DNA from 4 places in the Bordetella genomosp. 13 genome. Region 1 is predicted to be linked to each of the others. Evidence: predicted binding sites of a transcription regulator. Region 1 holds the regulator's gene; each other region holds the start of a gene.

Region 1 (7,090 bases):
GCGCAGCAGGTTGATGCCGACCAGCACGTCGAAGGTGCCCAGCCGCAGGTCGCGGATGATCTCCACGCGCTCGACCGTGTCAATGTCCGAGTGCAGGTAGCGCACCTTGACGCCATGCTCGGTGAGAAAGTCGGTCAGGTCTTCGGCCATGCGCTTGGTCAGCGTGGTCACCAGCACCCGGTCGCCCGCCGCGATGCGTTGCTTCAGTTCCCCCAGCAGGTCGTCGACCTGGGTGCGCGCCGGCCGCACCTCGACCACCGGGTCGACCAGGCCGGTGGGCCGCACTACCTGCTCGACCACGTTGTCGGCGTGCTCTTGTTCATAGGCGGCCGGCGTGGCCGATACGAAGGTGCACTGGCGCATGCGCGCCTCGAACTCTTCGAGCCGCAGCGGACGGTTGTCCAGCGCCGACGGCAGGCGAAACCCGTACTGCACCAGCGTTTCCTTGCGGGCGCGGTCGCCGCGGTACATACCGCCCAGTTGGCCGATGGTGACATGGCTTTCGTCGATGAACATCAGCGCGTCGGCCGGCAGATAGTCTATGAGGGTCGGCGGTGGCTCGCCTGGCGCCGCGCCGGACAGATGGCGCGAGTAGTTCTCGATGCCCTTGCAGAAGCCCAGTTCCTGCAGCATCTCGAGATCGAAGCGCGTGCGCTGCTCGAGCCGCTGCGCCTCGACCAGCTTGCCGTCGGAGGTGAGCTGCTTCAGGCGCTCGCGCAACTCTTCCTTGATGGTTTCGATGGCCCTGAGCACCGTCTCGCGGGGCGTGACGTAATGCGAACCCGGGTATACGGTGAAGCGCGGCAGCTTCTGGCGCACCCGGCCGGTAAGAGGATCGAAGAGCTCCAGCGTCTCGACCTCGTCGTCGAACAACGTCATGCGCAGCGCCAGCTCGGGGCTTTCCGCCGGAAAGATGTCCACCGTCTCGCCGCGCACGCGGAACGTGCCCCGCGTGAACTCGGCATCGTTGCGCGTGTACTGCATGGCCACCAGGCGCGCCAGGATCTCGCGGCGCGAGATGCGGTCGCCGGCCCGCAGGATCAGCACCATGGCATGGTAATCGCCGGGATTGCCGATACCGTAGATGCACGAGACCGTGCCCACGATGACGGTGTCGCGCCGCTCCAGCAGACTTTTGGTGGCGGACAGCCGCATCTGCTCGATGTGCTCGTTGATCGACGAGTCTTTCTCGATGAAGAGGTCGCGCGTCGGCACATAGGCTTCGGGCTGGTAGTAGTCGTAGTACGAGACGAAGTACTCGACCGCATTGCGCGGGAAGAACTCGCGCATCTCGGCGTACAGCTGCGCCGCCAGCGTCTTGTTGGGCGCCAGCACGAGCGCCGGCCGTCCCAGCCGCGCGATGACGTTGGCCATGGTGTAGGTCTTGCCCGAGCCCGTGACGCCCAGCAGCGTCTGGTACATCAGGCCGTCCTGCACCCCCTGCACCAGGCCCTCGATGGCCGTGGGCTGGTCCCCCGCGGGGGGATAGGGCTGGTACAGGTGAAAGGGGCTGCCGGGGTAGTCGACGTATCCGGAATCGGGCGGCATGCTAGACTTTTTCCAAGATGTCTGTATGAAGACATTCTGTCGGGGTAAACCCCCCATTATCCACAGCACCCGGTAGTGCGTCCACCCACCGATTCAACGCCCATGAGCAACCTCTTCGCTTCCGTCGAACTCGCGCCGCGCGATCCCATTCTTGGCCTGAATGAGCAGTACAACGCCGATACCCGCCCCGGCAAAGTCAACCTGGGCGTGGGCGTTTACTACGACGACGAAGGGCGCATTCCCCTGCTGGGCGCCGTCCGCAAAGCCGAAGTGGCGCGCATCGAGGCGGCCGCGGCGCGCGGCTACCTGCCCATCGAAGGCATCGCGGGCTACAACAAGGGCGCGCAGGCGCTGCTGCTGGGCGCCGACTCGCCGCTGGCCGCGGCCGGCCGCGTCCTCACCACCCAGGCGCTGGGCGGCACCGGCGCGCTGAAGGTCGGCGCCGACTTCCTGCGCCAACTGCTGCCGCAGTCCAAGGTGCTGATCAGCGATCCCAGCTGGGAAAACCACCGTGCGCTGTTCGAGCGCGCCGGCTTTCCGGTGGGCACCTACAGCTACTACGACGCCTCCACGCACGGCCTGAACTTCGACGGCATGCTGGCCGACCTGAAGGCCGCCGCGCCACAGACCATCGTGGTGCTGCACGCGTGCTGCCACAACCCCACGGGCGTCGATCCCACGCCCGAGCAATGGAAGCAGATCGCCGACGTGGTCAAGGCTGGCAATCTGGTCCCGTTCCTGGACATCGCCTACCAGGGCTTCGGCGCGGGCCTGAAGGAAGATGCCGCGGTGGTGCGCCTGTTCGCCGACCTGGACATCACCATGCTGGTCAGCTCGTCGTTCTCGAAGTCGTTCTCGCTGTACGGCGAACGCGTGGGCGCCCTGACCGTGGTCGCTGGCGACAAGGACGAGGCCGCGCGCGTGCTCAGCCAGCTCAAGCGCACCATCCGCACCAACTACTCCAATCCTCCCACCCATGGCGGCACGGTCGTGTCCACGGTCCTGAACACGCCCGAGCTGTTCGCGATGTGGGAACAGGAACTGGCCGGCATGCGCGACCGCATCCGCCTGATGCGCCAGCAACTGGTGGACAAGATCAAGGCGCATGGCGCCACGCAGGACTTCAGTTTCGTGCTGCGCCAGCGCGGCATGTTCTCGTACTCGGGTCTCACGGCCCAGCAGGTCGATCGCCTGCGCGAAGAGCACGCCATCTACGCGATCAGCACGGGCCGCATCTGCGTGGCCGCGCTGAACAGCCGCAACATCGACACGGTCGCTGCCGCCATCGCTGCCGTCATCAAGTAAGGCGGCCGGCATTGCGCTGCGAAACGGGGCCTGCGGGCCCCGTTTTCGTGTGCGGTGTCATGGCAGCTTCGGCAGCGCAGTCATTCGCCCGGACGCAACGTCGAGACGCGCACCGCCGCGGATTTGTGTTGAAACAAACCGCGCCCTGGCGCGCCTTGCAATTTTCTGCTGCGTCCCCCAGAATGGCGCTGTATATACATACAGTCCGCGTCCAGCGCTACCCGGATCATCGCCATGGCCACGAAACTCACGGAACGCCAACAGCAAATTCTCGACCTCATTCGCCAGACGGTCGCGCGCACCGGCTTTCCGCCCACCCGCGCCGAGATCGCCCAGGCGCTGGGCTTTCGCTCGCCTAACGCTGCCGAAGACCACCTGAAGGCCCTGGCGCGCAAGGGCGCCATCGAGCTCACGGCGGGCGCCTCGCGCGGCATTCGTCTCAAGGCGGCCGACGAAACCGTCGCGGCGCCCTCTGCCGTCACGACGCTCGCCCACCTGCTGCTGCCCCTGGTCGGCCGCGTGGCGGCGGGTAGTCCCATGCTGGCCGCCGAGCACGTCGAGCGCGAAGTCGGCGTGGACCCCGCCCTGTTCGATCAGGCGCCCGATTATCTGCTCAAGGTGCGCGGCATGAGCATGCGCGATGCCGGCATTCTCGAAGGCGACCTGCTGGCCGTCAAAAAGGCCTCCGAAGCTCGCAATGGCCAGATCGTGGTGGCTCGCATCGACGACGATGTCACCGTCAAGCGGCTGCAGCGCGCCAATGGCCGCATCGAGCTGCTGCCCGAAAACCCCGACTTCTCCCCCATCATTGTCGAGCCCGGGCAAGACTTCGCGCTCGAAGGCGTCGCCGTCGGCCTGATCCGCACCCACGCCCTGCACTGATCGCGCCAACCCGCCATGCATCCATGATGAAGGCGGCGCACCCGGCCAACTGAAAGCCCTCGACGCGGCGCCGCCCGTCGAGGGCTTCTTGCATGCGCCGCCCGGTGCCGCACATGATCCGGCCCGTGCCTGCGCCTATGTTTATTGCGTTTTTGTCTTTGGCCCGCCACCGGCCACTCGATAAGATCGCCGGTTCGCCGCCCACCGCGCGCGTGGCAGCAAACCTTACATCCAGGACTCAGCAATGAAGTTTCCCTTTCGTTTTTCCCGCCTGAAACTGGCGGGCGCCATCGCCGCCCTGCTCGCGGGCATGGCCGGCACGGCGCACGCCGAGCGTGTCATCCGCATCATCGTGCCGTACGGCCCGGGCGCCACGCAGGACGCCGTGGCCCGTACGTTCAGCAATGAACTGGGGCAGGAACTGAAAGCCACGGTGGTGGTGGAGAATCGCGCCGGCGCGGGCGGCAGCCTGGGCACGGCACAGGTTGCCCGAGCCACGCCCGATGGCAACACGCTGGTACTGGCCGCCGCCAGCCATCACCTGGCCGGCCATCTATACGCCAAGCTGCCATACGATCCCGTGGCGGACTTCGTCGGCGTATCGTATGTGGGCACCACGGGCTATGTGGTGGGCGTGTCCGCGCCGTCCGGCATCGACAGTCTGAACACCCTCATCGAACGCGCTCGCGCACAGCCGGGCAAACTGAACTACGCCTCCGCCGGCAACGGCAGCGCATCGCACCTTGCCACGGCGCTGTTGGCCGCGCAGGCCGGCCTGACGCTGCAACACATTCCCACCAAATCCACCGGCGACGCCGTCACCGAACTGCTGGCCGGCCGTGTGGAAGTGGTGACGGGCGCCACCGTAGGCATGCTGGCCTATCGCAACGACCCGCGCGTCAAGCTGCTGGCCTACTCCGGCCAGCAGCGCTCGCAGTTCCTGCCCGACCTGCCCACCGTGGCCGAGGCCGGCTTGCCTGGCTACGTGTTCGATTCGTGGCTGGGCCTGCTGGCGCCGGCCGGCACGCCGTCCGCGGAGGTGGAACGCATCAACGCCGCAGTGGAAAAAGTGCTGAAGGATCCGGCCGTGCAGAAGCGGCTGGCCGGCCTCGGCGTGGAAGCCGGCTCGCTGCCGGCCGCCCGCTTCCAGGCCTTGCTGAAGGACGACTGGAAGAAGGCAGGCGAGGTGGTGAAAGCCGCCGGCGCGCGCATCGAGTGATCAGTGCCCATGTGCGCACGGGCCCGTTTCCAATGCTGACCCAAGCGCCGGCTCATGTGCAGCCGGGCCAGCGCATTCCCATATTGGCCGGTTTCAAGAGCAACGAGCGGTTCGTATTGCACGGCTAGCAAGCGGCAGCACGAACAAGAAAGGGGCGCAATCCTTGCGGACTGCGCCCCTTTTCACACCGCTGGAGGCTGGGCCTCTTTCAGTGCTTGATCAGCGTGTCGCTGGAGCTCGACGGCTCGACGGGCTTGGCCACCATGGATTCCTTGACGGCCTCTTCTTCCGCCAGCGGTTCGGGCAGGCGCTCCAGCGCCAGCTCGAGCACCTTGTCGATCCAGCGGACCGGCACGATCTCGAGGAAGTTCTTGACATTGTCCGGAATGTCGGCCAAGTCCTTCACGTTTTCCTCGGGGATCAGCACCGTCTTGATGCCGCCGCGGTGGGCCGCCAGCAACTTTTCCTTCAGGCCGCCAATGGGCAGGACTTCGCCGCGCAGCGTGATCTCGCCGGTCATGGCGACGTCGGCGCGCACCGGGATGCCCGACAGCGCGGAGACCATCGCCGTGGTGATGGCGATACCGGCCGACGGACCATCCTTGGGCGTGGCGCCCTCGGGCACGTGCACGTGCATGTCGTGCTTCTCGAACACGCTGTCGGCAAAGCCCAGGCGCCGAGCACGCGAACGCACCACGGTGCGGGCCGCTTCGACCGATTCCTTCATCACGTCGCCGAGCGAGCCCGTACGCTGGATGTTGCCCTTGCCCGGCATGTCGGCGACTTCGATGGTCAGCAGGTCGCCGCCCACTTCCGTCCACGCCAGACCGGTAACCTGGCCCACCTGGTTTTCCTTTTCGGCCATGCCGAACGTGTAGCGACGCACGCCCAGATAGTCGTTCAGGTTGTCGGCGTCGACCGTCACGGGCGCGGCGGCGCCGCTCTCGGCCTGGTCTTTCTGGCTCAGGAGCTTCTTAACCACCTTGCGGCAGATCTTGCCGATCTCGCGTTCCAGCGCGCGCACACCAGCCTCGCGGGTGTAATAGCGCACGATGTCGCGCAGCGCGCTGTCGTCCACCGTGAGTTCGTCATCCTTCACGCCGTTGTTCTTCATCAGCTTGGGCAGCAGATGGTCGCGAGCGATGTGGATCTTCTCGTCCTCGGTGTAGCCGGACAGGCGGATGACCTCCATCCGGTCCAGCAGCGCCGGCGGGATGTTCAGCGTGTTGCTGGTGGCCACGAACATGACGTCCGACAGGTCGAAGTCGACTTCGATGTAGTGGTCCTGGAACGTGTGGTTCTGTTCCGGATCCAGCACCTCGAGCAGCGCCGACGAGGGATCGCCGCGGAAGTCCATGCCGAGCTTGTCGATCTCGTCCAGCAGGAACAGCGGATTGCGCACGGAGACCTTGCTCATGTTCTGCAGGATCTTGCCGGGCATGGAGCCGATGTACGTGCGACGGTGGCCGCGGATCTCGGCCTCGTCGCGCACGCCGCCCAGCGCCATGCGCACGAACTTGCGGTTCGTGGCGCGCGCGATGGACTGGCCCAACGAGGTCTTGCCCACGCCCGGAGGCCCGACCAGGCACAGGATGGGAGCCTTCACCTTGTCGACGCGCTGCTGCACGGCGAGGTATTCGAGGATGCGTTCCTTGACCTTCTCGAGACCGTAGTGGTCATCGTCCAGCACCTTCTCGGCGTTGACGATGGAGTTGTTGATCTTGCTCTTCTTCTTCCAGGGAAGATTGATGAGCGTGTCGATGTAGTTGCGCACCACGGTGGCCTCGGCCGACATGGGCGACATCAGCTTGAGCTTCTTGAGCTCGGCATCGGCCTTCTTGCGCGCTTCCTTGGGCATGTGCGCGGCGATGATCTTCTTTTCCAGCTCTTCGAGATCAGCGCCCTCTTCGCCTTCGCCCAGTTCCTTCTGGATGGCCTTGACCTGTTCGTTCAGGTAGTAGTCGCGCTGGCTCTTCTCCATCTGCTTCTTGACGCGACCGCGGATGCGCTTCTCGACCTGCAGGATGTCGATCTCGGTTTCCAGCTGCGTCAGCAGGCCTTCGAGGCGCTGCGCGGTGCCGGTGATCTCGAGCATGGCCTGCTTCTGCTCGAGCTTGAGCGGCAGATGCGCGGCGA
Region 2 (7,090 bases), 1.0 Mb from region 1:
GGCGGTCTCCACCTCGGTGTCGAGGTTGAAATAGACGACCGCAACCGTTATATGGGCAAGCCCGCGCGACGCGCACAGCATGTGGCCATACACGCGGGCCTGCGCCCAATGCAGCGCACGCTGGTTGTCGCGCAATGCATCCAGTTCGCCGCGATAGGTCTTCACCTCTTCCACGCGGCATGCGCGCGGGTCGTAGCCATCGGCGCGGCCGCGCACGGTCAGGCCGGCATGTGTAGCCGCCAGCGCGATCTCGTGCTCGACATGTTCGCCGCGGCGCTGCGCGATCACAGCATGTCCCGCGATGCCTTCCAGCGCCGTGGGCGCTGGCGTGAAGCGCAGATCCAGGTCTCCCGTGCGCGCGGTGAAGTCGCACAGCGTGCGCACGGCCACGTGCATCATCGTCGCTGCGCCGCTGCCTGAAGGCTTCTCGTCGACAGGGCGAGGCGCTGGGCGTATGGACGCGCCTTCGCGCTCCGCGGCCCGGCATTCGCCCTCGGGCCGGCCAGTCAGGCTCATGCCGCTTGCTCCATGGCCGGCGTCGCCCAGCGCACATGGCACACCCGCACAGGCAGGCCATGCGCCACCGCATACTCCAGCCAGCGCACCTGGTTGTCCTGCAGGCGATCGCCCGGCCCCTTTACTTCGATGAGCTCGTAGCGGCGCTCTGCCGGCCAGAAGCACACCAGATCGGGCAGCCCCGAGCGGTTCGTCTTCAGGTCGTCCAGCAGGCGCTCGAACCACAGCGCCAGGTGTTCCCCCGGAATGCAGTCCAGCGCCATCTCCAGCAGTTCGCGCGTCAGCATGCCCCAGAACACGAACGGCGACTGTATGCCGGCCTTCTCTTCGAAGCGCGCCAGGATGCGCGCGCGATGTCCGCCATCGCGCAGCGTGGCGAGGCACGCGTCGAAGGCCCGTGCCCGGCGCGCCCGAAAGTCGGGTTCGTGCAGGTCGGCGGGCCCGCGCTGGAACGGATGGAAGAAGGCGCCGGCCAGCGGCTGGAAGATGGCGTCCCAGCAAAGCAGGCCGAACAGCGAATTGATGAGGCCGTTCTCCACCCAATGCACGCACGCCCCATCGCCAGCGAAGTGGTCGCGCGTCACCAGCTCCACCCTGGACGCGTCGTACGGCCGTTCGAGCGTCAGCACGGTAGGTTCGGGCGCCAGGCGCGCACGGCGCGCCGGCGCCGCATGACCGGCCTGCCGTGCCAGCCGCGGCAGCATGCGCGACACCAGTTGTCGCTCGGCTTCGCTTTCCGCACGGGCCAGCGCATCCGCGGCCAGCGCATGCGCTTCGGCATAGCGCTGCTGGCGCTCGAGCACGCGTATCAGCCGCTGGCGTGCGCCGGGATAGGCGCTGGCGCGATAGGCCAGCTCGGCCTCGGCCCAGACCGCGGCGCGTTCGCACCACTGCCCCAGGCGAAACCACACCTTGGCGTGGCGGCGCGCCAGCCACGGCGCCGCGGTCTCGCAGGCGGCCAGTTGCGCGCGCAGCGCCGGCGCCTCGTCCGGTTCGGCCTCGTCCAGCCGATCGCGCACGGCTTGCAGCGCCAGGTAGACATCCACGTCTTCCGCCCGCTGGAAGGCGCGGGTCGCGGCATCGATCTCGACCTTCTCGTACTGGAAGATGCCCAGGTCGGCCAGCACGAACTCGGCCCAACTCTGGTCGAGGTTGCCGAAGAACATCAGGCGCAGCCGCTGCACCAGCGGCGCCACCTCGACCGACCAGATGGCTTCTTCGGATGCGGCGCCCCAGCCGCTGCACGGCCGCGCTTCGGGCGGACCGAGAAAGGCCTCGAGCCCGGCAAGCAATTCCGCCTTGCGCGCCGAGGCGCGCAGCCCGGCCTGCGGATAGCGCCGCGCCAGCTCTTCCTTGGTGTGCAGGGCGGCCCACTGCGGCCAGTCCAGCACAGGGTCGGCGCGCAGCCAGCCCAGCGCAAGCAGGGGCTGCGCGGCTGCCTCGACCGGCCCGATCTCTTCGTAATGGAGGCGCTCGGCGCGGTGCACGGCCGAGCGCCGCATCAACAGCCGCACCAGCAGCGCCCGCGAAGGCGTGGGCAAAGCCGGGAAGGCGCCAAGAAACTCCTGCTCGGCCGCGGAAAGCACGTCGGCGTAACGCGCGGCCAGCCAGTCGAGCGCTTGTTGAAAGTTGTGCAGGTAGTAGTAGCGGTGCGGGGGATACATGCCGGACGGGGCGCGGGCGGCCTTGAAAACTGGATATATATCCAGTGGCAATCATAACCCCGCGGCCGCTTCCACGCCCGGGCGCTCGCCATGGCTATTCTGTCGTTCACCGCCCCGGCCAGGTTTCGCAGCCTCCGCCTGGCCGCACGCCGCATGCCGCCCGCCGCATGCCTCAGCGCCGCACTTTCTGCAGCGCCTCGATGAACGCCTTGCTGAATGCGGGAATGTCATCCGGTTTGCGGCTGGTGATCAGATTCCCGTCGATCACCACCTCCTGGTCCACCCACTCGGCGCCGGCATTGCGCAGATCGTCCTGCAGCGACGGCCAACTGGTCAGCTTGCGGCCGCGCGCCACGCCGGCCGAGACCAGCAGCCACGCGCCGTGGCAGATCACGGCCACCGGTTTGCCGGCCTCGATCATGGCGCTCACGATGGCCTGCGCCTTGGGCTGCATGCGAATCTCGTCGGAATTCATGACGCCGCCCGGCAACAGCAACGCGTCGAAGTTGCCCGTCTCGGTTTCCGCCTGATTGAACGTCAGGTCCACGTCGAAGCGGTCGCCCGGCTTGTCGTGGTGCATGCCCAGGATGGGATCGGTCTTGGCGGAAACCAGCACCGTACGCGCGCCCTGAGCCTTGAGTGCATCGCGCGGGCCCGTGAGTTCGACTTGCTCGAATCCATCGACGGCGAGAATCGCGACGGTCAGATCTTGAAGAGTTGCCATGTGTGCTCCTGGTGCGTGGCCCCGCTTACCGGGTACGACTGCGCGGCGCACCGGGGCCGCCCGCGCCGCCGTGCAAAGTGCAGCAAGGCGCATGCCCCTTGCAGGCACGCTGCTTGCTCAACGGGCGCACATGAACGCCCCCGACATATTGATCCCCTTGCCGTCGACGACGGGCGCCGGCCTCGTCTACGCCGACGACAGCCGCCCCGGCTTTCGCCGGCGGCGGGTGAACGGCAAGGCCTTCCATTACCTGGACACGCAGGGCAAGCGCATCACGGACCCCGGCGTGATCGCCCGCATCCAGGCCCTGGCGATCCCGCCCGCCTACACAGACGTATGGATCTGCCCCGACCCTCAGGGCCACATCCAGGCCACGGGCCGCGATGCGCGCGGCCGCAAGCAATACCGCTATCACGCTGACTGGACGGCGGTGCGCGACGCACAGAAGTACGGCCAGCTGGTGGAATTCGGCCTGTGCCTGCCTCGCATTCGCGCGCGCATCACGCGCGACATGGATCTGCCCGGCCTGTCCCGCGACAAGGTCGCGGCCACGCTGGTGCGCCTCCTGGAACTTACCCGGATCCGCATCGGCTCGCGCGAATACGCCCGCACCAATCAGTCGTTCGGACTGACCACCCTTACCCGCCGCCACGCGCAGGTGGGCAGCGACCGCATCCGCCTGCGCTTCGTGGGCAAGAGCGGCGTGCCGCACGACGTCACGGTGGCCGACCGGCGCATCGCGCGCCTGGTGCGCCGCTGCCTCGACCTGCCGGGGCAGCAGCTATTCCATTACCTGGACGAGTCGGGCGAACCGCGGGCCGTCGATTCCGATCTGGTCAACGACTATCTGCGCGAGGCCAGCGGCGCCGACTTCACCGCCAAGCACTACCGCACCTGGGCGGGTACGCTGTACGCCTACTCGGCGCTGAGGATGGAGCTGGGCCCGGCGGAAGGCGAATCGCGGTCGGTCACCGCGGCCCGCAAACAGCTGACGGAAGTCGTGAAGCGCGTGGCCCAGCGCCTGGCCAACACCCCGGCCGTCTGTCGCTCGTGCTACATCCATCCTGCCGTGATGGAGGCTTACCTGGAAGGCACGCTGGCCGCCGACGCCCGCGCGCCGGACACGCCGCGCGGGCTGACGGCCGAGGAAAGGCGGCTGCTGGCGTTCCTGCAGGCTCTCACGACCTGACCGCGCGGCGGCGCAGGCTCGCTTCACTCCGGCGCACCGGGCTGGCGTCCGATGGCCGCCGGCTTGATCAGTTTGATGCCGCGCGCGGCGTTGTACCCGTGGATCTCCTTGACGTCGAGCTTGCGCATGAACTGGATCGTGTCGGCGTCGATGACCTGCCCCGGGACCATGATGGGAAATCCGGGCGGATAGGGAATGACGAAGTTGGCGGAGACCAGTTCGGGACCATTCGACAGCCGATCGTCCAGCGCGGGGCTCGCCAGCGGCAGATACTCGCAGTCCGCCTCGTTGTATGCCGCAAAGAACGCGGTACGCATGTCGCCTTCCGACGTACTGCTGCCGGGGTCCTGGCGGTACCCGTCGTGAAAGCGGCTGAAGTTGGGCAGGTTCGGAACGTCCTCCATCAGGCTCTTCACCTTGGCCGCGAATGCCGCCTGCCCCGTTTCGCCTTCCTCTTTCAGCCTGGCTTCGATTCCTTGCGAAATCTCCAGCAGCACCTTGATCAGCGCGGCCACGTCGCTGCGGGTGTTGTTGATATTGCTTTGGAGCAGCACGCTGTTGCGCGAGGTCTTGTTCAGCTGGATGTTGTACTTGGATGCCAGCAGGTTCTTGAAGGCGGTTCCATCGTAGCCCGCGGTCCCGCAAACCAGCGTCAGCCGCGTGGGATCCAGGCAGAACTCGTCCTCTTTCAATGCCTTCACGGCGGTCAGCCAGTTCGCGCCCGCGGCCAGATAGTCCAGGAAACCGGACGTGCGAAACTCCGGGGGCACCATCTTGTCGGCGCCCAGCACGCTGAAGTACTTCGAGATGAGAGGATGCGAGGCCACTTCGCGCCGGATCGCCAGCGCGACCTCGATCGCGCGCATGACGAGTTCGTACCCTTCGAGCTCCATCTGCCGCCGGGCGACATCCAGCGACGCGATAATCTGCGCGTTCGGCGACGTGGACGCATGGATGAACACGGCCTCGTGGAAAGCCGAGAGATGATGGTCGTAGTCCTCGTCGCGCACGGCCACCAGAGACCCCTGGCGCAGGCTCGACATCGACTTGTGTACCGAGTCTGTCTCGTAGACGCGTATCCGCATTTTCTCCGGATTCGGCACCAGCTCCCGTTCCAGCAGCCGCGGATCCCGCGGATCCAGATCCTGTCCCAACTCATTGGCCTGGGCCTCCCACGCCTCCATGGCCGCCGGATCCGCTCGCCAGCTTTCCAATGCGGCGGCCGCGCCCATCGCCGTGCGTGGGCGCAGGAAGGGTGACCAGCGTGCGAAACCGAACCACGCCTCGTCCCACAGGAAGATCAGATCCGGCTTGATGGCCAGGCATTCCGCCATGACGCGGCGGGTGTTGTAGATATGGCCGTCGAACGTGCAGTTGGTCAGGGTCACCATGGACACCTTGTCCAGCCGCCCCTCCTGCTTCAGGTCCAGCAGCGCCTGTTTGATGGTGCGCAACGGAACGGCCCCATACATCGAATACTCGGTCATGGGAAAGGCTTCGACATACAGCGGCTGGGCGCCCGAGAGCACCATGCCGTAGTGATGCGACTTGTGGCAGTTCCGATCCACGATGACGATGTCGCCCGGCTTGGTCACGGCCTGATAGACCATCTTGTTGGATGTCGACGTGCCATTGGTCACGAAGAACACGTGATCGGCGCCCACGGCCCGCGCGAACTTCTCCTGCGCCACCTTGATGTTCCCCGTGGGCTCCAGCATGCTGTCCAGGCCGCCGGTGGTAGCCGAAGTCTCCGCCAGAAACAGGTTCAGGCCATAGAACTCGCCGAAGTCGCGGATCCAGTTCGACTTGATGATGGACTTGCCTCGCGCGATCGGCAGCGCGTGGAAAGTGCTGATGGGTCGCGCCGCGTATCGCTTGAGGTTGTCGAAATGGGGCGTCGCCTGCCGGTCGCGCACCCCTTCCAGAATGTTCAGGTGCACCTCCATGGGCTCCTCTGCCTCATAGAACACCCGGCGGATCGTCGCGGCGGTCGGGTCCCCCGCAAGCTGCTCCACCTTGCGGTCCGTCAGAAGATAGATGTCCAGTTCCGGGCGCACGTGCCCGATGAGACGCGCCAGCTTCACGCCCACCTGCCGCGTATCGTCGACGACGTCGCCCAGTTCCTGGTAGACCGCCAGGAACTCGTGCAGCAAAGGAGCATCGTGCACCGAGGCCACCGGTATACCGTCGTAAATGACCACGGCCTCGATCTTGCCGTTGAATATCGTCGCCAGCAGGGCGTCCTCCACGCTTCCCACCATGACCGGTTCATAGACCAGGCCGTCGTCCGGCCGGCGCAGCTGGCGGATCTCGCGGGATACGGCGGCCGAGCGTGCGGCCGACAGCGGAGTCACGAAGAGCGTCTCGAAGTATGGCGTCCGCGTCGCGTCGCCGCCCAGGCCTGGCGGCAGCCGGTCCAGGCTGTCCGAGGAAGCCTCTTCTGCAGCTTCCCAGTCGCCGCTGTCGTAGCGGTAGCTGCCGGAGAGCAATGCGTTGCTCATGCGCAGAATCAGGCGTGCAGTGCCGGCCGCATCGCTTTCCGCCAGACGCTCATCCAGGGCGCGCAGCAATTGAGCGCCGGGGTACGCGAAATAGCTTTCCATCGGACGGAGGTCGGCCAGGGCCTTGCGCACCGCCGCGCCGCTCGACCCGCCCTTGCCCGTCCGCATCTCCGACGCCCACGCCTGCGCCTTGGCATTCATGTCCCGCCACCGGTCCAGCCTCGCGGCGGAGTTCGAGAACAGGTGATCCAGATGCTGACTGCCATTCGATTCGCTCGTCATGGTATTCCCCTGCTTGCGGTGCTCGATATGGGATATTCAAGTTGCTGCGCCCGCAGGCACAGGTCGGCTAGGAGAGAATCATGATCACGAACATCCCCCAGATGGTCAGCAGCGTGTTGCCCACGGCGTACGTCACCGTGTAGCCAAGTCCGGGAACCTGGCTCTTTGCCGCCTCGCACACCATGCCCAACGCCGCGGTGGTCGTACGCGATCC
Region 3 (7,090 bases), 410 kb from region 1:
GCGGGGTGCGGCTGGAAGCGGATGCCGGGACGCAGCTTGATGTCGTAGACGCTTTCGGCAATGAGCTCGCCCGGCGCGTCGGCGGGCAGCTCTCGGCCCTGGGCGTCGACGTAACGAGGCGGGTCGATGGAGGCCGCCGCGCGCGGCACCAGCTCGTAGGGTCGCTTCAGGTAGTGGTAACCGTAAAGCGGCTCGTAGATGTTGTAGGTGTACGGCGTTTCGTCCACCGAGTAAGAGCTGGCCGGATCCAGGTATTTGGGCGAGCGGCTGACGAAGGCCGTGTACAGGGCGTTCTCGGCCAGCGCGTCGGCGGTATAGGGGCTGTTGATGGGATCCTCTCGCGAGCAGGCGGCCATCAGCAGCGCCAGCAGCACCGCAGCGGTGTATCGCCACAACCGTCCGATCATGAAAATGCCCCCAAGACCTTGCAGCCGCACAGAATAGCAAACGCTGCCTCTCGCACAATGGTGGATTGCGCCCGCTTGCGCGCGTATCGGCATGACCGCATGCGCGTCAGCCGCACTTGCGCTGCCGCCAGCATTCATAGCGCCACTTCCAGGGTTCGACCGCGCCCGGCTGCGACCACAGGCCCTGGCGCGCTTCGCGCGCGTTGCGCTGCAGGCCCGGCATGGCCGTATCGCGCAGGTAGGCGCCGCGGCGCGCCGTGTAGGCCCAGGCATAGCCGGCCGAGACCTGTGCCCGGTTGGCCGATGACCCGTCGTCCAGCCGCACGGTGCAGACGTCGCGGCCGTATTGGTCGGCCTCGTGGCACTGGGCGCGCAGGTAGCGCCCCGCCACCAGGCCGGCCAGGTGCTTGCGCGAGGCCTCGGCATAAGGCTGGCCCGGCTGGTTGGCGCCGTTGCCCGCCTCGGGCGCATCGATGCTGTCCAGGCGGATGCGGCGCTGGCCGTCGGAGGTGAGCATGGTGACGGTGTCGCCGTCGGCCACGTCGACGATGCGACCGCGCAATTCGTAGGGCTCGCCACGCTGCGCGGCGTCGCGTCCGGCCGGCGGACCCGAAGGCCCGTCGGAAGGTTCGCCGAAAGGCAGATAACGCTGCACCAGCACGCCGGCCGCGGCCAGCACCAGCGCGGCGATGCCGGCGCCGAGGCGGCGGGCGCCGCGTCGGCGGGCGCCGCGCGCTTGCCCGCCGCGCCGAGGCCTTACGAACATGCTGGACAAGACAGACTCCGCGTCACTCATGTGGCCGGCAGTTTGCCACAAGCCTGGCGGCCCGAGCGCGCTCTTGCCGCGCGCATGCCGCAATCGCCCCTACAGCCAGCCCGAGCGGCGGAATCGCCAATACAGCACGCCGCAGGCCGCCCCGATCATGGAGAGCGTCAGCGGATAGCCCCACTCCCATTTCAGCTCGGGCATGTACTCGAAGTTCATGCCGTAAAGCCCGGCCACCGCGGTCGGCACCGCCAGGATGGCCGCCCAGGAGGCCAGGCGCCGCGTGGTGTCGTTCTGCTGCGCCTGCGCGATCATCTGGCTGGCTTCGAACGCGAAGGCCAGGGCCTCGCGCAGCGCGTTGATCAGTTCGTCGATGCGCTGGATGCGATCGGCCACCTCGCCGAAGTATGGCCGCGCATGTATGTCCACCGCCGGCATCTCGACGCGGGCCAGGCGGCGACAGATCTCGGTCATGGGCGAGATGACGGTGTGCATGCGCAGCAGGTCGCGGCGCTGCCGGTACAGCCGGCGGATGTCGGCGTCCTTGGCGCCGCGGATCAGCAGCTTCTGTTCGGCGTTCTCGACCACCGTCTCCAGCTTGGTGACGGCCGCGAGATAGCGGTCGGCCAGCATGTCCAGCAGCTCGCTGGCCACATAGTCGCTGCCGCGCCGCAGCAGGTCCGGCACGGCCTCGAGACGCTCGCGCAGCGAGGTGTGGGGCGCGACGGCGCCGCGCCGCACGGTGACCAGGAACCCTTCGCCGATCAGCAGCTGGGTCTCGCCGAACAAGGGGCGTTCGGATTCGACCTCGACCGTGGGCGCCACCACCAGCACCATGTTGCCGTAGTCCAGGATCTTGGCGCGCCGGTGCGGCTCGAGCATTTCCTCGACGTTCTTCTCGCAGGCGCCCAGCGCGCGCACCACCTGCGACAGCAGGTCCGCAGGCGGATTGCGCAGGCCCATCCACAGCAGGCTGTGCTCCTGGCCCGCGTACCGGTGCACCTCTTCCAACGGCACGTCGTGGTCGCGGCGGCCATCGACATAGGCGACGGAAGCCACCACGGTGGTCTGGTCGAATTGGGCGGCGGGCGGGACGTCCTGGGACATGGTTGCTCCTCTATGAATGCTGCGGCAGGCATGATCTGGTATCGCCCCGCCGCCACCATGATAGTGCCGCGCCGCATTCGCCGCCGGGCACAGGCGCGGCGCGGCCGCGCTACGAGAACATGCCGCGCATCCGGCTGGCCAGGTCCACCACCGGCGCGGACTGCGCCGCGCGCTCGCCGCGGCCATGAGGCAGCTCGGGCGGCTTGGGCAGGTGGTCGAACAGCGGCAGCAGCGGCTGCGGAATGAAGCGCGTGCGCGAGGCATAGACGTGGCGGTCGCCCATGCCGTTCTGCTGGTGCACGTAAAAGCGCTGTGGCACGATGATCTGCAGCCGTTCGCGCGCGCGCGTCATGGCCACGTACAGCAGGCGGCGCTCTTCCTCGATCTCTTCGCTGTCACCCGTGCTCATGTCCGAAGGGATGCAGCCGTCCACCGCGTTCAGCACGTACACCGCGCGCCACTCCTGCCCCTTGGCGGAATGGATGGTGGACAGGATCATGTAGTCCTCGTCGCGCAGCGGCGCGCCGGACTCGTCGCTGGTGGCGTTGGGCGGATCGAGCGTCAGCTCGGTGAGAAAGCGCTCGCGCGTGGGATAGCCCATGGCGATGCGAGCCAGCTGCTCGAGATCGGCGCGGCGCATGGTGGCGTCGCCGTCGTACAGGCGTTCGATCTGGTCGCCGTACCAGCGCAACGCGATCTCGACGTCCGCGGGCCAGTGGTGGCCGGGCGCGCGCAGCGCGGCGTACGTCTGCACGAAAGCCGTCCACTCGTCGCGCGCGCCCGCCCCGGGCTTGAACGCGCGCATGGCGTCCAGCGGCTCGGAGGCCTGCGCGAGCTCGTCCATCAGCCGTCCCGCGGTGGCGGGGCCGATGCCCGGCAGCAGCTGCGCCACGCGAAACCCGGCCATGCGCGTGCGCGGATTCTCGGCCCAGCGCAGGATGGACAACAGGTCCTTGACGTGCGCGGCCTCGAGGAACTTCAGCCCGCCGAACTTCACAAAAGGGATGTTGCGGCGGGTCAGCTCGAGCTCGAGCGCGACGCTGTGGCTGGCCGCGCGGAACAGCGCCGCCTGCGACTTCAGCGTGGCGCCGCCTTCGCGCAGCGCCAGCACCTGGTCGGCAACCCAGCGCGCCTGGCCGGCCTCGTCCGACACGGTGACCAGTTCGGGCCGCTGCGACGAGGCCCGATCGGTGTACAGCTGCTTGGCATAGCGCTCGGGGGCCAGGCCGATCACCGCGTTGGACGCGTCCAGGATGGGCTGCGTGGAGCGGTAGTTGCGCTCGAGCGTGACCACATGCGCGCCATCGGGAAACTGCCGCGGGAAGTCGAGGATGTTGCGCACCGTGGCCGCGCGGAACGAATAGATGGCCTGCGCGTCGTCGCCCACCACCGTCAGTCCGCGCCCCTGCGGCTTGAGCGCGATCAGGATGTCGGCCTGCAGCCGGTTGGTGTCCTGGTATTCGTCCACCAGCACGTGATCGAAGCGCTCGCCGGTCTCGCGCGCCAGGCCGGGGTCGCGCATCATTTCGGCCCAGTACAGCAACAGATCGTCGTAGTCGAGCGCCTGCTGGGCCTGCTTGGCCTGCACGTACGCGCGGAACAGGCGCTTCAATTCGTCTTCCCATTGGGCGCACCATGGAAAGACCTGCGCCAGTACGTCGGCGATGGGCGCCTGGCTGTTGACCACGCGCGAATAGATGGCGAGGCACGTGCCCTTCAAGGGAAAGCGCTCGCTGGTGGCCGACAGGCCCAGTTCGTGGCGCACCATGCCCATCAGGTCTTCGGCATCGCCGCGATCGTGCACGGTGAAGGAGTCGGACAGGCCGATGCGCGCGGCATATTCGCGCAGCAGCCGCGCGCCCACGCTGTGGAAGGTGCCCGACCAGGGAAGCGGCGGCGCCGACTGGCCGGCGCCCAGGTTCATCGCGCGGCGCAGCACGCCGCCCACGCGCCGCTCCATCTCCTGCGCGGCGCGGCGCGAGAACGTGAGCAGCAGCATGCGCTGCGGATCCGCGCCCCGCAGGACGAGGTGCGCCACGCGATGCGCCAGCGTGCTGGTCTTGCCCGAGCCCGCCCCCGCGATGACCAGCAGCGCCTGACTCGGGCCTTCTGGCCCCGCGCCGTACTCGGCAGCCTCGCGCTGCGCGGGATTCAGATCGGCCAAGGGGTCGGGGCGGGCCGTCGAGGCACGCCCGGCTTCGGAGGAACGGTCCGTGAAGGCGCGCCCCGCATCGGCGTGGCTGGAGTCGGGATCGGACATGGGGATAGGCAAAGACGGAATTGCGCGGAAACCAGCCGGAGAGATTACTGGATATTTGAACAGGAAAAAGTAACACACCGCCCGGAAACGGCGGGTATAGTTAGCGGCGCGACGGCTCGCGGTTCAGCGTAGGCGTCGCGTTTCCCACCCGGTCAAGCTCGCAAACCCGCTTCAAAAAAGAAGGGCATACCCCATGATTTCCGTTCGGACACCAGACGCGGCACGCCGCGCCCGTGGCGGCTTCTACACCTTGCTCATCGGCATCGTGCTGTTCTCGTTGTCGGCATGCGGCGGCAGTGGGGACGACGATCCCGACGCGCCCGCGGGACTGAGCTATGCGATGACGTCGGCCATCTACGAGACAGGGGTCGCGATCGCGCCCAACGAGCCGCGCGTCAGCGGCGGGGCCGTTGACAGCTTTACGATTGAGCCGGCCCTGCCTGCCGGCCTGGGGATGGATGCGGCCACCGGCGTGATCTCCGGTACGCCTACCGCCGCCAGCGCCGCGGCAATCTATGTCGTGACGTCGCAGAACGCCTCGGGTAGCGCCACGGCGCGCCTCGAGATCGAAGTGCGCGAGCGCATCGCCGCGCCGGCCAGCCTCAGCTACCGAGACAGCGCCGTCGCCTATACCGTGGGCACGCCCATACCCGACAACACGCCCACCAGCACGGGCGGGCCCATTGCCGGCTACACGGTCAGCCCCGCGCTGCCCGCCGGACTGGACCTGCATCCGGAAACCGGCGTGATCAGCGGCACGCCCCAGGCCGAGACGCCTGTCGCCACCTACACCGTCACCGGCACGAACGCCGCGGGCAGCATCGGCACGACGCTCGACATCTCGGTGCAGCCGGCACTGCAGGCGCCCGCCAGCCTGAGCTACGACGCGGCCGAGCCGCTGTACGTATCCGGTGAGGCCATTCCTGCGAACACGCCGCACGTCACCGGCGGCGCGCCGACAGGCTACTCCGTCAGCCCCGCGCTGCCGGCCGGCCTGAGTCTCAACGCGACGACCGGCGTCATTTCCGGCATGCCGTCCGCCCTGCAGGCACAGGCGCCGTACACCATCACGGCATACAACGATGCCGGCAGCGCGCAGTCGTCGGTGCGCATCACAGTGACGGGACGAGGCGCCTGGACCAGTATTTCCGCCGCGCTGCCGACGCCCGTCCGCGACGCCACGGCCGTTGCCCTGAACGATGGCCGTGTCCTGCTCGCTGGCGGCTATGGCCCAACCGGCCCCATCGGCGACGCGACGATATACGACCCGGCCAGCGATTCATTCACCGCGGCCGCGCCGATGCTGGTGCCACGCTCGGGTCACACCGCCACGCTGCTGGCCGACGGACGCGTGCTCGTCACAGGGGGCTCGCCTCTGCCGTCCTCCCCCGCGACGAACCATTCCGAGCTCTACGATCCCGTGGCAAACACCTGGACCGCGACCGGCTGGTTGAACGAGCCTAGGCAAAGCCATACGGCGACGCGCCTTCCCGACGGACGGGTGCTGGCTATAGGCGGTACCACCAACGACGGCTCGATCCAGGCCCACGCTACGGCGGAAATCTACGATCCGGCCACGGGCGTGTGGACGCTGCTGCCCCGTCAGCTTTCGGGGCCGCGCGCGCAGCACGGCGCCGCACTGTTGGCGGACGGCAGCGCCGTGCTGGTGACAGGGGGCATCGACGGCAGCGCGCTCCTGCAATCGGCGGAGCTGTTTCCCACGGACCTGGTCACTCCGACGACGCCTATGGCCGTGGGCGGCATGGCGGGCAATCCCACCACGCAAAGCGTTGCGCTGGCAAATGGCAAGATCCTGTCCATCGCCGACGGCAGCAGTACCGCCTGGCTGTACGACCCGGCGGATTCGAGCTGGACGACCAGCACCATGAACCAAGTCCGCAGGCTGGCCACCATGACGCTGTTGACGGACGGGCGGGTACTGGTCGCCGCGGGGCGCGACGCCACCGCCGCCCTCCTGAACTCCACCGAGATCTACAACCCCGACGTCAATGCCTGGACGACCGCCGGCAGCCTGACCGCGGGCAGGCACCGCGCCGCCGCGGCGCCCCTGCCTGGCGGACAGGCCGTGGTGCTGGGCGGATCCGATGCAGGCTCCGTCATGGGGTCCGTGGAGCGATACGTGCCGTAGCGCGCGGGTCGGAATGATCATGAGCCTGCTGGTCGGCACCGCGTCCTGGACCGATCCCACGTTGCTGGCGTGCGGCCGCTTCTATCCACCGCACGCCAAAGACGCCGAATCGCGCCTGCGCTTCTATGCCGACCATTTCGACACGGTCGAGGTCGATTCCAGCTACTACGCCCTGCCCGATCCTTACACGGCCTATCTGTGGACCCAGCGCACGCCGCCGGGGTTCGTCTTCAACATGAAGGCCTTTCGCGCCTTCACCGGCCATCGCATCCCGTTGAAGGCGCTGCCGGAAGACCTGCGGCGCGACTGGCCCGACGCGCCCGACACACTGTTCGACAACCAGTTGCCCGAGCCCTGGATTGATGAACTGTGGCATCGCTTCATGCTGGCCGTCGAACCGC
Region 4 (7,090 bases), 1.1 Mb from region 1:
ATAGCGGCCGTGCAGGAACCAGCGCGCGTCCTCGCTGTCGCGCTCGCGAAAAAGCCAGTAGCGCGCGGCGCCGGCGTCCTCGGCCACGAAGTAGTCGCGCAGGGTCAGGCCGCCGTCCCACCAGCCGCTTTCGATGCGTTCGGGGCCGCGTATCAGGCGCAGGGCCTGGCCGCCGTAGACGGGACGGTTGCGTTCGATGCGCAGCGGCACCGGCGGATTGCACAGCCAGAAGGGACGCTCGAGGCCGGGCGGCAATTCGGGTGTGCGAAGCGTGGCGCCCGCGGCCTGCGCCTGCTGCCACCCATTGGCTTCTTCGGGCCGATGATCGGCCTTGGGCTGCGGGCGCAGCACGCGTTGCGCGCCCAGCCGCGCCGCCAGCAGATCCAGCAAGCGTGCATGGTCGGCGGGTTGGCTGGCGGGATCGGGGAACAGCGTGGCGCTGGCATCCGGACGCTCCACGGTTTGCGGGGCGTGCAGCGTGACGGCGATGACGGGCGCCGGCAGTTCGAACCGGCCCAGCCGTTCGCGCAGCAGCTCGATCAGGTGGCCGCCGTGCCAGGCCGGCTGGGCCAACGCCAGCGGCAGTTCGGTAGGCGGGCGGGCATGGCGGCCGCGTTCGTGCGAAAGCTCGAGCGTGATGTGCCGCACCGCGCGCTGGTGCGCGGCCAGCCAGCCGCACAACTGGTCGGCCAGACGGCGCGCCACGGCCAGCAGGGCGTCGGCATGCTCGATGTAGTCGGGCAGTTCGATGCGTTGGCGAAAGCTGGGGGGCGGGATGATCCAGTGATGCAGTTCGGGCGTCGCGCCATAGGCGGTATCGAGTGCCTGCAACAGCGCGCCGCAGCCGCGCCGCTTGAGGCCCGCGCGCGGCAGGCGCCGCAACTGGCCGAATGTCTGGCAGCCCAGGTCGTTCAGCCAGTCGAGGCGTTCCTGGGCCTGCGGCAGCAGGCGCAGCGGCAGGCCGTCGAGCATGCGTTCGAGGCTGGCCAGGCTGAGCGCGGCACGCCGGGGCGCGCGACGATGCGGCGCATCGGCGACCGCATCGGCGGCCATGCCGCTATCGCGGCGCGGCGGCTGGTGAGCCAGCAGCCAGGCGCCCAGCGCGGTAGGCGCCACGCCCAGCGTGGCCTGCACACCCTGATCGGCCAGCGTGGCGGCCACCCGGCGCGCCAGCGCGCGCGGGCCGCCGAACAGCTGCAGGCTGGCGCCCACGTCCAGCAGCAGGGCGGACTCGTCGGGGATGGCCAGTTGCGGCGTGTATTGAAGCAGCGCGAACGCGGCGCCTTGGCGCACCTGGGCTTCGGTGGCCGGCTGGCGCTCGGCCTGCGCACATTGCGGCGCGATGGCCGTCAGGCTGGCGCGACGCATGCCCACGTGCGCGCCGGCCCGCCGGGCCGCCGGGGTGAGGGCGACGACGCGGGCCGCTTCGAGCACCGCGCAGCCCGCATCGCCGTCGTCAAGGCACCAGTGCGGGCGCACGGCGTCCAGCGGCAGGCTGTGCAGGAACACGGCGATCCAGAGGCGCATGGGGAACGGGCAGGCTGCCCGGCTCGAAGGGAATGAAAAACGGGGTATCGGATACCGGACCGCGGCGCTTGAGCACGCGCACCGACAGGCCCGCCGGCGCGCTGTCCAGCGCCAGCCGCAGCGGCGCGGGCGAGGCCTGGCGCGCCGCCGTGGCCGGCCGCAGGGCGAAGCACAGCGTGTCGCTGCCCGCCGCGGCCAGGTGCAGGCGACGCAACGCCTCGTGCCGGGCGCGCGGCAGCCAGCACAACACGGCGCCGCAGGTGCCATGGCGCAGGATCTGCTCGGTCGCCCACAGCGCATCTTCGGGCGTGGCTGGATCGACCCACAGCAACTGCGCGGGATCGAGCCGCCATTGGCTCCAGCAGGCGATGTGCGGCACATAGGGCGGCTGCACCAGCGCGATGGCGCGCGGACCGTCGAGCCGCGCCAGCGCGGGTTGCACCAGGCGGACCTCGCCGATGCCGGGATGCGGTTGCAGCAGCTCGATGAGCGCGCCCAGCGGCCAGCCGCCGCCGGGCAACTGGCCGGCCAGGGCGGCATGGCCCGTGGCCACGCAGCGCGCGGCGCCCTGCGCCAGTTGCGTGGCGCGCCAGAGGGCGGGGTGGATGTGTTCGGGGCGCATCGTGGACAAACCAGAAATCTACTGTACGAATATACAGTATTTTGGTGGGGCGGCGCCGATGCCGAATAGGCCATCATGCGGGGATCTTGCGCCCCATTGTCTGGCTTTGGTGCCCCATTGTGGTGCGTACAACAGATGCCGTCAGCGTGCCTCGCCATGAGGGCCTTTCCGTCGGCACAAGTCCAACCACCCCGTCCGAATCTTCCTTCGCAATGACCTGGCACGCATCCTGCTTGATCGACATCAAGACTGTCTCCTCGTCCAACTCTTTGCCGTTCGAAAGGAGCAAGCAGCATGGCCCATCATCCCGAAATGATCGTCGAGTTATCGCGCCGCGTAGAGAAGATTTCCAACGAGAAAATCTCGAACATCGTCGACATCAACCAGCAAGCCAAATACCTTTCCCTGAATGCCCGCATCGAGGCCGCGCGTTCGGGCGAGGCGGGACGCGGCTTCGCGGTGGTGGCCAACCAGGTGCAGCAGGTGTCCGAACAGATCACGCACATCGCGGATGCGCTGAAGATGGAGCTGGCCGGTTCCATCGCCGACCTGATCCGCCTGGGCGAGAACACGCTGGAAGAGATCCGCGGCTACGAGGGGCGCCGGCTGGGCGACCTGGCCCTGAACATGATCGAGACCATGGACCGCAACCTGTACGAACGCTCGTGCGACGTGCGCTGGTGGGCCACCGATTCGTCATTGGTGGATCTGCTGCAATCCCCGGACGACCAGGCCGCGCGCCATGCCAGCCAGCGACTGGGAGTGATTCTGGACAGCTACACGGTGTACCTGGACTTGTGGGTGGCCGATGCGCAGGGCCGCGTTGTGGCCACGGGGCGTCCCGACCGCTATGCGCACGCTTGCGACGCGAATGTCGCGCACGCCGAATGGTTCCGGCGCGGCATGGCCACGGCCGATGGCGGCGATTACGCGGCGCTGGACATCTGCCATGAACCCTTGCTGGATGGTGCGCAGGTCGCCACCTATGCCACTGCCATCCGGGCAGGGGCCGAGCGCGATGGCAAGCCGCTGGGCGTGCTGGGCATTTTCTTCGACTGGGCCAGGCAGGCCGAGACGGTCGTGCGTTCAGTCGGGCTGAGCGACGAGGAATGGGCGCGCACGCGTTGCCTGCTGGTCGACAGCCGGCAACGCGTCATCGCCGCTTCCGATGGCGCCGATCTGCAGGAGCGCTACGTCCTGCTCGATACCGATGCCCAGGCGCGCGGCTTCTATCGCGCGGGCGAGCGACAGGTCGACTACGCCCTGACGCCGGGCTATGAAACCTATCCGGGCCTGGGCTGGTACGGCGTCATCGAACAGCAGCCGCGCCGCTACTTCGAATGATCCCGCGCCCACTGGCCGGAGCGACGCGCCGCTGGGGATAGAATGGACCATGGATACCGGGCCGGACAGATCGCCCGGTGCGTTTTTCGGAGTCCTGCCGCATGCCCGCATCCAATTCCATCGAATTCTGGCCCAACCCCGGCACCGAGGTGCGGCAGCTGTTCGTGCTGCTGCACGGCGTGGGCGGCACGCCCGATGGCCTCGAATCGCTGGCGCTTGCGCTGCGCGTGGCGTTTCCGGGCGCGGTGGTGCGCATTCCCGAAGGCTTCGAGGCCCACGACGGCAGCGGAACGGGCCGCCAGTGGTTCTCGGTGCGGGACATCACCGAAGCAAATCGGCCCGAACGGGTGGCGCAGGCCCTGCCGGCATTGGTGGAGTACGTGCAGGCGGCGCAGTACAGCCTGCGGCTGAAGTCGGCGGACACCGCGCTGGTGGGGTTCTCGCAAGGCGCCATCATGGCGCTCGAGGCCGTGCAGGCCCATCATCGCCTGGCCGGCCGCGTGCTGGCCTTCTCGGGGCGCTATGCGACCCTGCCCGAGGCTGCACCGCCATACACCACCATCCATCTGCTGCACGGCGCCGACGACGCCGTGATGCCGGTCGCCCATGCGCAGGCCGCGCAGGGCCGCTTGGCCGAACTGCACGGCGATTCCACCATCGACGTGGCCTCGCGCGTGGGCCACGAACTGCATCCGGTGCTGGTGCAGCGGGCCATCCATCGTTTGCAAACATGCGTGCCGCTGCGCAGCTGGGCGGCGGCGATGGCGATGGATCCGGCGCCGCCCGAGGGGACGTCGCTGCATTGATCGGAAGACCGCTCTTCAGCCCTGCGTGAGGTCATGTGCCAGCCATGGATGGCGCACCATGGGTGCGATGCGCGATGTTTGCGCCACATGCGACAAATCGATCCGATTTCGCTGGCAGATGGTTGTCATTAGAGTGTTGCCGGGCATAGTCCAACACCCGGGATACATGCTTTGACGTCTTCCGCTTTCCTTCAACGGCCGCGCCGCCTGCAGTTGTCCAACGATGTCGTCTTCAAGGCACTGTTCTGCGGCCATCCGCATCTGCTATCCGACCTGATCGATGCCGTGCGTCATCCGGCCACGCCTACCTCCATCGTTCGCATCCTGAATTCCGACATCCCGCCCGAAGCGCCCCAAGGCAAGGCGATCTCGGTGGACATCCTCGCGCAGGACGCGGACGGCCGTTATTACGTACTCGAGATGCAACGGTTCGGCCAATGTCACTGGCCCGCCCGCAACATGTATTACCTGGCGCGCAATCTGGTCCGTCAATTGCGCAGGGGAAACGACTACGACAGCCTGCAGCCGGTCATCGGCATCAGCCTGCTGGGACAAAATCTGTACCCCAAATTGTCGGATCAGGCTGATTGGCGCTTCGCCATGCGAGATGGCTGCCGGCCCGCCATAGAGTTCGATGACAGGCTGCAACTGCATATCGTCGAACTCGACAAGGCTGAATCGCTACCGTCGCCTGCTCTGCGTGCGTGGGCCAGTTGCCTGCGCGATAGCAACAATGAGGCACTCATGAGCCAGATCACCCATCCGCCCGTACTCGAGGCGTTGCAACTTCTTGAAGACATGCAGGCGGACGACGTATTGGCCTATACGGCCCTGTCGCACGAAATCGCCTTGATGGACCAGCGGGTCGCATTCCGCCATGCCCGCAAAGAGGGGCGAGCAGAAGGACGAGAAGAAGGACGAGAAGAAGGGCTGGAGGAAGGCCGAGCGAAAGGTCAGGCAATGGGCCGGATCTCCTTGCTCGAACGCCAGATCGCGCATCGATTCGGTACCGTGCCGCCCGATGTCCTGGCGCGCCTGCGTGAGGCCGATGCCACCCAGGTCGAGTCCTGGGCGCTTCAGTTGCTCGATGCTCCCTCGCTCGACGCGGTCTTTCGCTGATTCTTTGTGGCTATGTCCGGGCGGCAACCGCTCCGGGTTGAACCTCAGCGGCCGGCAATCTTCGCCGTATCCTGCCAGCCTCCCCCCAACGCCAGGAACAGCGCCACCTGGTCGGTCGACAGCGCGGCGCGCGAAGCCGCCAGCGCGCTTTCCGCCCCGGCCAGCGTGCGCTCGGCATCGAGCACCGTCAGGTAATCCGTCTTGCCCGCCTGGAACAGGCGCCGCGCCTGGTCGGCCGCGGTGGCGCTCTGGTCGCGCGCGGCCTGCAGCGAGGCGTCGCGATCCAGCTGGCGCGCATAGCTCACCAGCGCGCTCTCGGTTTCGCGCAGCGCGTTCAGCACGGTGGCGTCGAACCTGGCCAGCGCGCCTCGCGTGCCGGCCTCGGCCTGCGCGATGCGCGACTGGGCCGCGCCGGTGTCGGGCACGGTCCATGAGATCAACGGCGCGATGCTCCAGCTGAAGGTGCCGCGGTCGCCGAACATCGAGGCCGGGCCCGCGGAACCGCCATTCAACCCCAGCGTGATCTTGGGATAGAGATCGGCGGTGGCCATGCCGATGCGCGCCGTGGCCGCGGCCAATGCGCGTTCCGCCTGCCGTATGTCGGGCCGCCGGCGCAGCAGCGAAGCGCCGTCGCCTACCGGTATGGCCTGCGCCAGCCGCGGCGGTTGCGCACACGTCAGCAACGACTGCGGCATCTCGCCGGGCGCATGGCCGGTCAGGGCGGCCAGCTGGTACAGCGCGGTGCGCTGGCGCGCCTGGAAGGGCGGCACCTCGGCCTGCAACTGCTCCAGCTGAGCGCGGGCGCGCGAGACGTCCAGCGCCGTGCCGCGGCCCGCGGTCTGCAGACGCCGCACGGCATCGAGGGATTGGCGCTGTACGTCCGCCGAATGCCTGGCCGATGCCAGCTGCATGCCGGCCGCGCACAGGTCGGCATAGGCGCGCGCCGTCTCGGCCACGACCGTGACGCGCGCGGCGTCGTAGGCGGCCTGTGCGGCCTGCGTGTCCGCGTCGGCGGCTTCGACCGCGCGGCGTATCTGGCCGAACAGGTCCAGTTGGTACGACACGCTGATGCCCGAGGAATAGCTCCACTGGTTGCGCGGCCTCGCATCGGGCTGCAGTTCCTGTATGCCCGACACGTGACCGTATGACGGCGAGGCATTCACGCCCACGCCGGGCCGTTGCTGCGAGCGCGCCTCGTCGGCCACGGCCCGCGTGCGTTCGAGGTTGGCGGCCGCCTGCCGCAGATCGGTGTTGGCGGCCAGGGCCTGGCCGACCAGCGCGTCCAGCCGCGGGTCCTGGTACAGGCGCCACCAGTCGCCGGGCGGTTCGTCCTGCACGAACCGTTGCGCATCGCCGGAGCCGGAGCCCGCCTGGGCGAAGGGCGCGGCGGCGGCCGGCTTGCGCACCGCGGCCTGCTCGGGCACGGCATAGTCGGGGCCCACGGCGGCGCAGCCGGCAAGCGCCAGGAGCAGGGGAACGAGAGAAAACAATCGGGTAGTCATGGCATTGGCGAAATCGTGATTCACGAGCGCGCGGGCTGCGGATGGCCGGCCGCGGCCGGTTCCGCGCCGTCTACCGACACCGTGGCCGTCTGGCCCGCCACCAGGCGCACGCCTTCGGGCACGCTGTCGATCTTCACGCGCACGGGGATGCGCTGCGCCAGGCGCACCCA

What was found. Region 1 encodes LexA, which represses DNA repair genes until DNA is damaged. Its sites were predicted from a motif close to ACTGTATNNNNATACAGT; they were not measured.
Region 2: a site for LexA is predicted at 2,209-2,226, ahead of CAL15_RS04910 (VRR-NUC domain-containing protein). Genes of this name have one in related genera too.
Region 3: a site for LexA is predicted at 4,587-4,604, ahead of CAL15_RS11345 (ATP-dependent helicase). Genes of this name have one in related genera too.
Region 4: a site for LexA is predicted at 2,170-2,187, ahead of imuA (translesion DNA synthesis-associated protein ImuA). Genes of this name have one in related genera too.

What each region holds. Positions count from the first base shown of each region.
Region 1 covers NZ_CP021111.1:2,094,753-2,101,842, forward strand. The annotation lists gene uvrB (excinuclease ABC subunit UvrB) at 1-1,548, opposite strand, end outside; gene CAL15_RS09470 (amino acid aminotransferase) at 1,651-2,853, shown strand; gene lexA (transcriptional repressor LexA) at 3,088-3,735, shown strand; gene CAL15_RS09480 (tripartite tricarboxylate transporter substrate-binding protein) at 3,980-4,954, shown strand; gene lon (endopeptidase La) at 5,163-7,090, opposite strand, start outside.
Region 2 covers NZ_CP021111.1:1,052,716-1,059,805, reverse strand. The annotation lists gene CAL15_RS04915 (ATP-dependent DNA helicase) at 1-399, opposite strand, end outside; gene CAL15_RS04910 (VRR-NUC domain-containing protein) at 513-2,180, opposite strand; gene CAL15_RS04905 (type 1 glutamine amidotransferase domain-containing protein) at 2,353-2,904, opposite strand; gene CAL15_RS04900 (DNA topoisomerase IB) at 3,035-4,093, shown strand; gene CAL15_RS04895 (beta-eliminating lyase-related protein) at 4,117-6,876, opposite strand; gene aspT (aspartate-alanine antiporter) at 6,944-7,090, opposite strand, start outside.
Region 3 covers NZ_CP021111.1:2,502,849-2,509,938, forward strand. The annotation lists gene CAL15_RS11330 (ABC transporter substrate-binding protein) at 1-407, opposite strand, end outside; gene CAL15_RS11335 (thermonuclease family protein) at 514-1,173, opposite strand; gene CAL15_RS11340 (magnesium and cobalt transport protein CorA) at 1,273-2,280, opposite strand; gene CAL15_RS11345 (ATP-dependent helicase) at 2,390-4,540, opposite strand; gene CAL15_RS11350 (kelch repeat-containing protein) at 4,734-6,689, shown strand; gene CAL15_RS11355 (DUF72 domain-containing protein) at 6,709-7,090, shown strand, end outside.
Region 4 covers NZ_CP021111.1:3,187,014-3,194,103, reverse strand. The annotation lists gene CAL15_RS14315 (Y-family DNA polymerase) at 1-1,527, opposite strand, end outside; gene imuA (translesion DNA synthesis-associated protein ImuA) at 1,457-2,149, opposite strand; gene CAL15_RS24775 (methyl-accepting chemotaxis protein) at 2,444-3,493, shown strand; gene ypfH (esterase) at 3,595-4,299, shown strand; gene CAL15_RS14295 (Rpn family recombination-promoting nuclease/putative transposase) at 4,471-5,418, shown strand; gene CAL15_RS14290 (efflux transporter outer membrane subunit) at 5,463-6,920, opposite strand; gene CAL15_RS14285 (efflux RND transporter periplasmic adaptor subunit) at 6,941-7,090, opposite strand, start outside.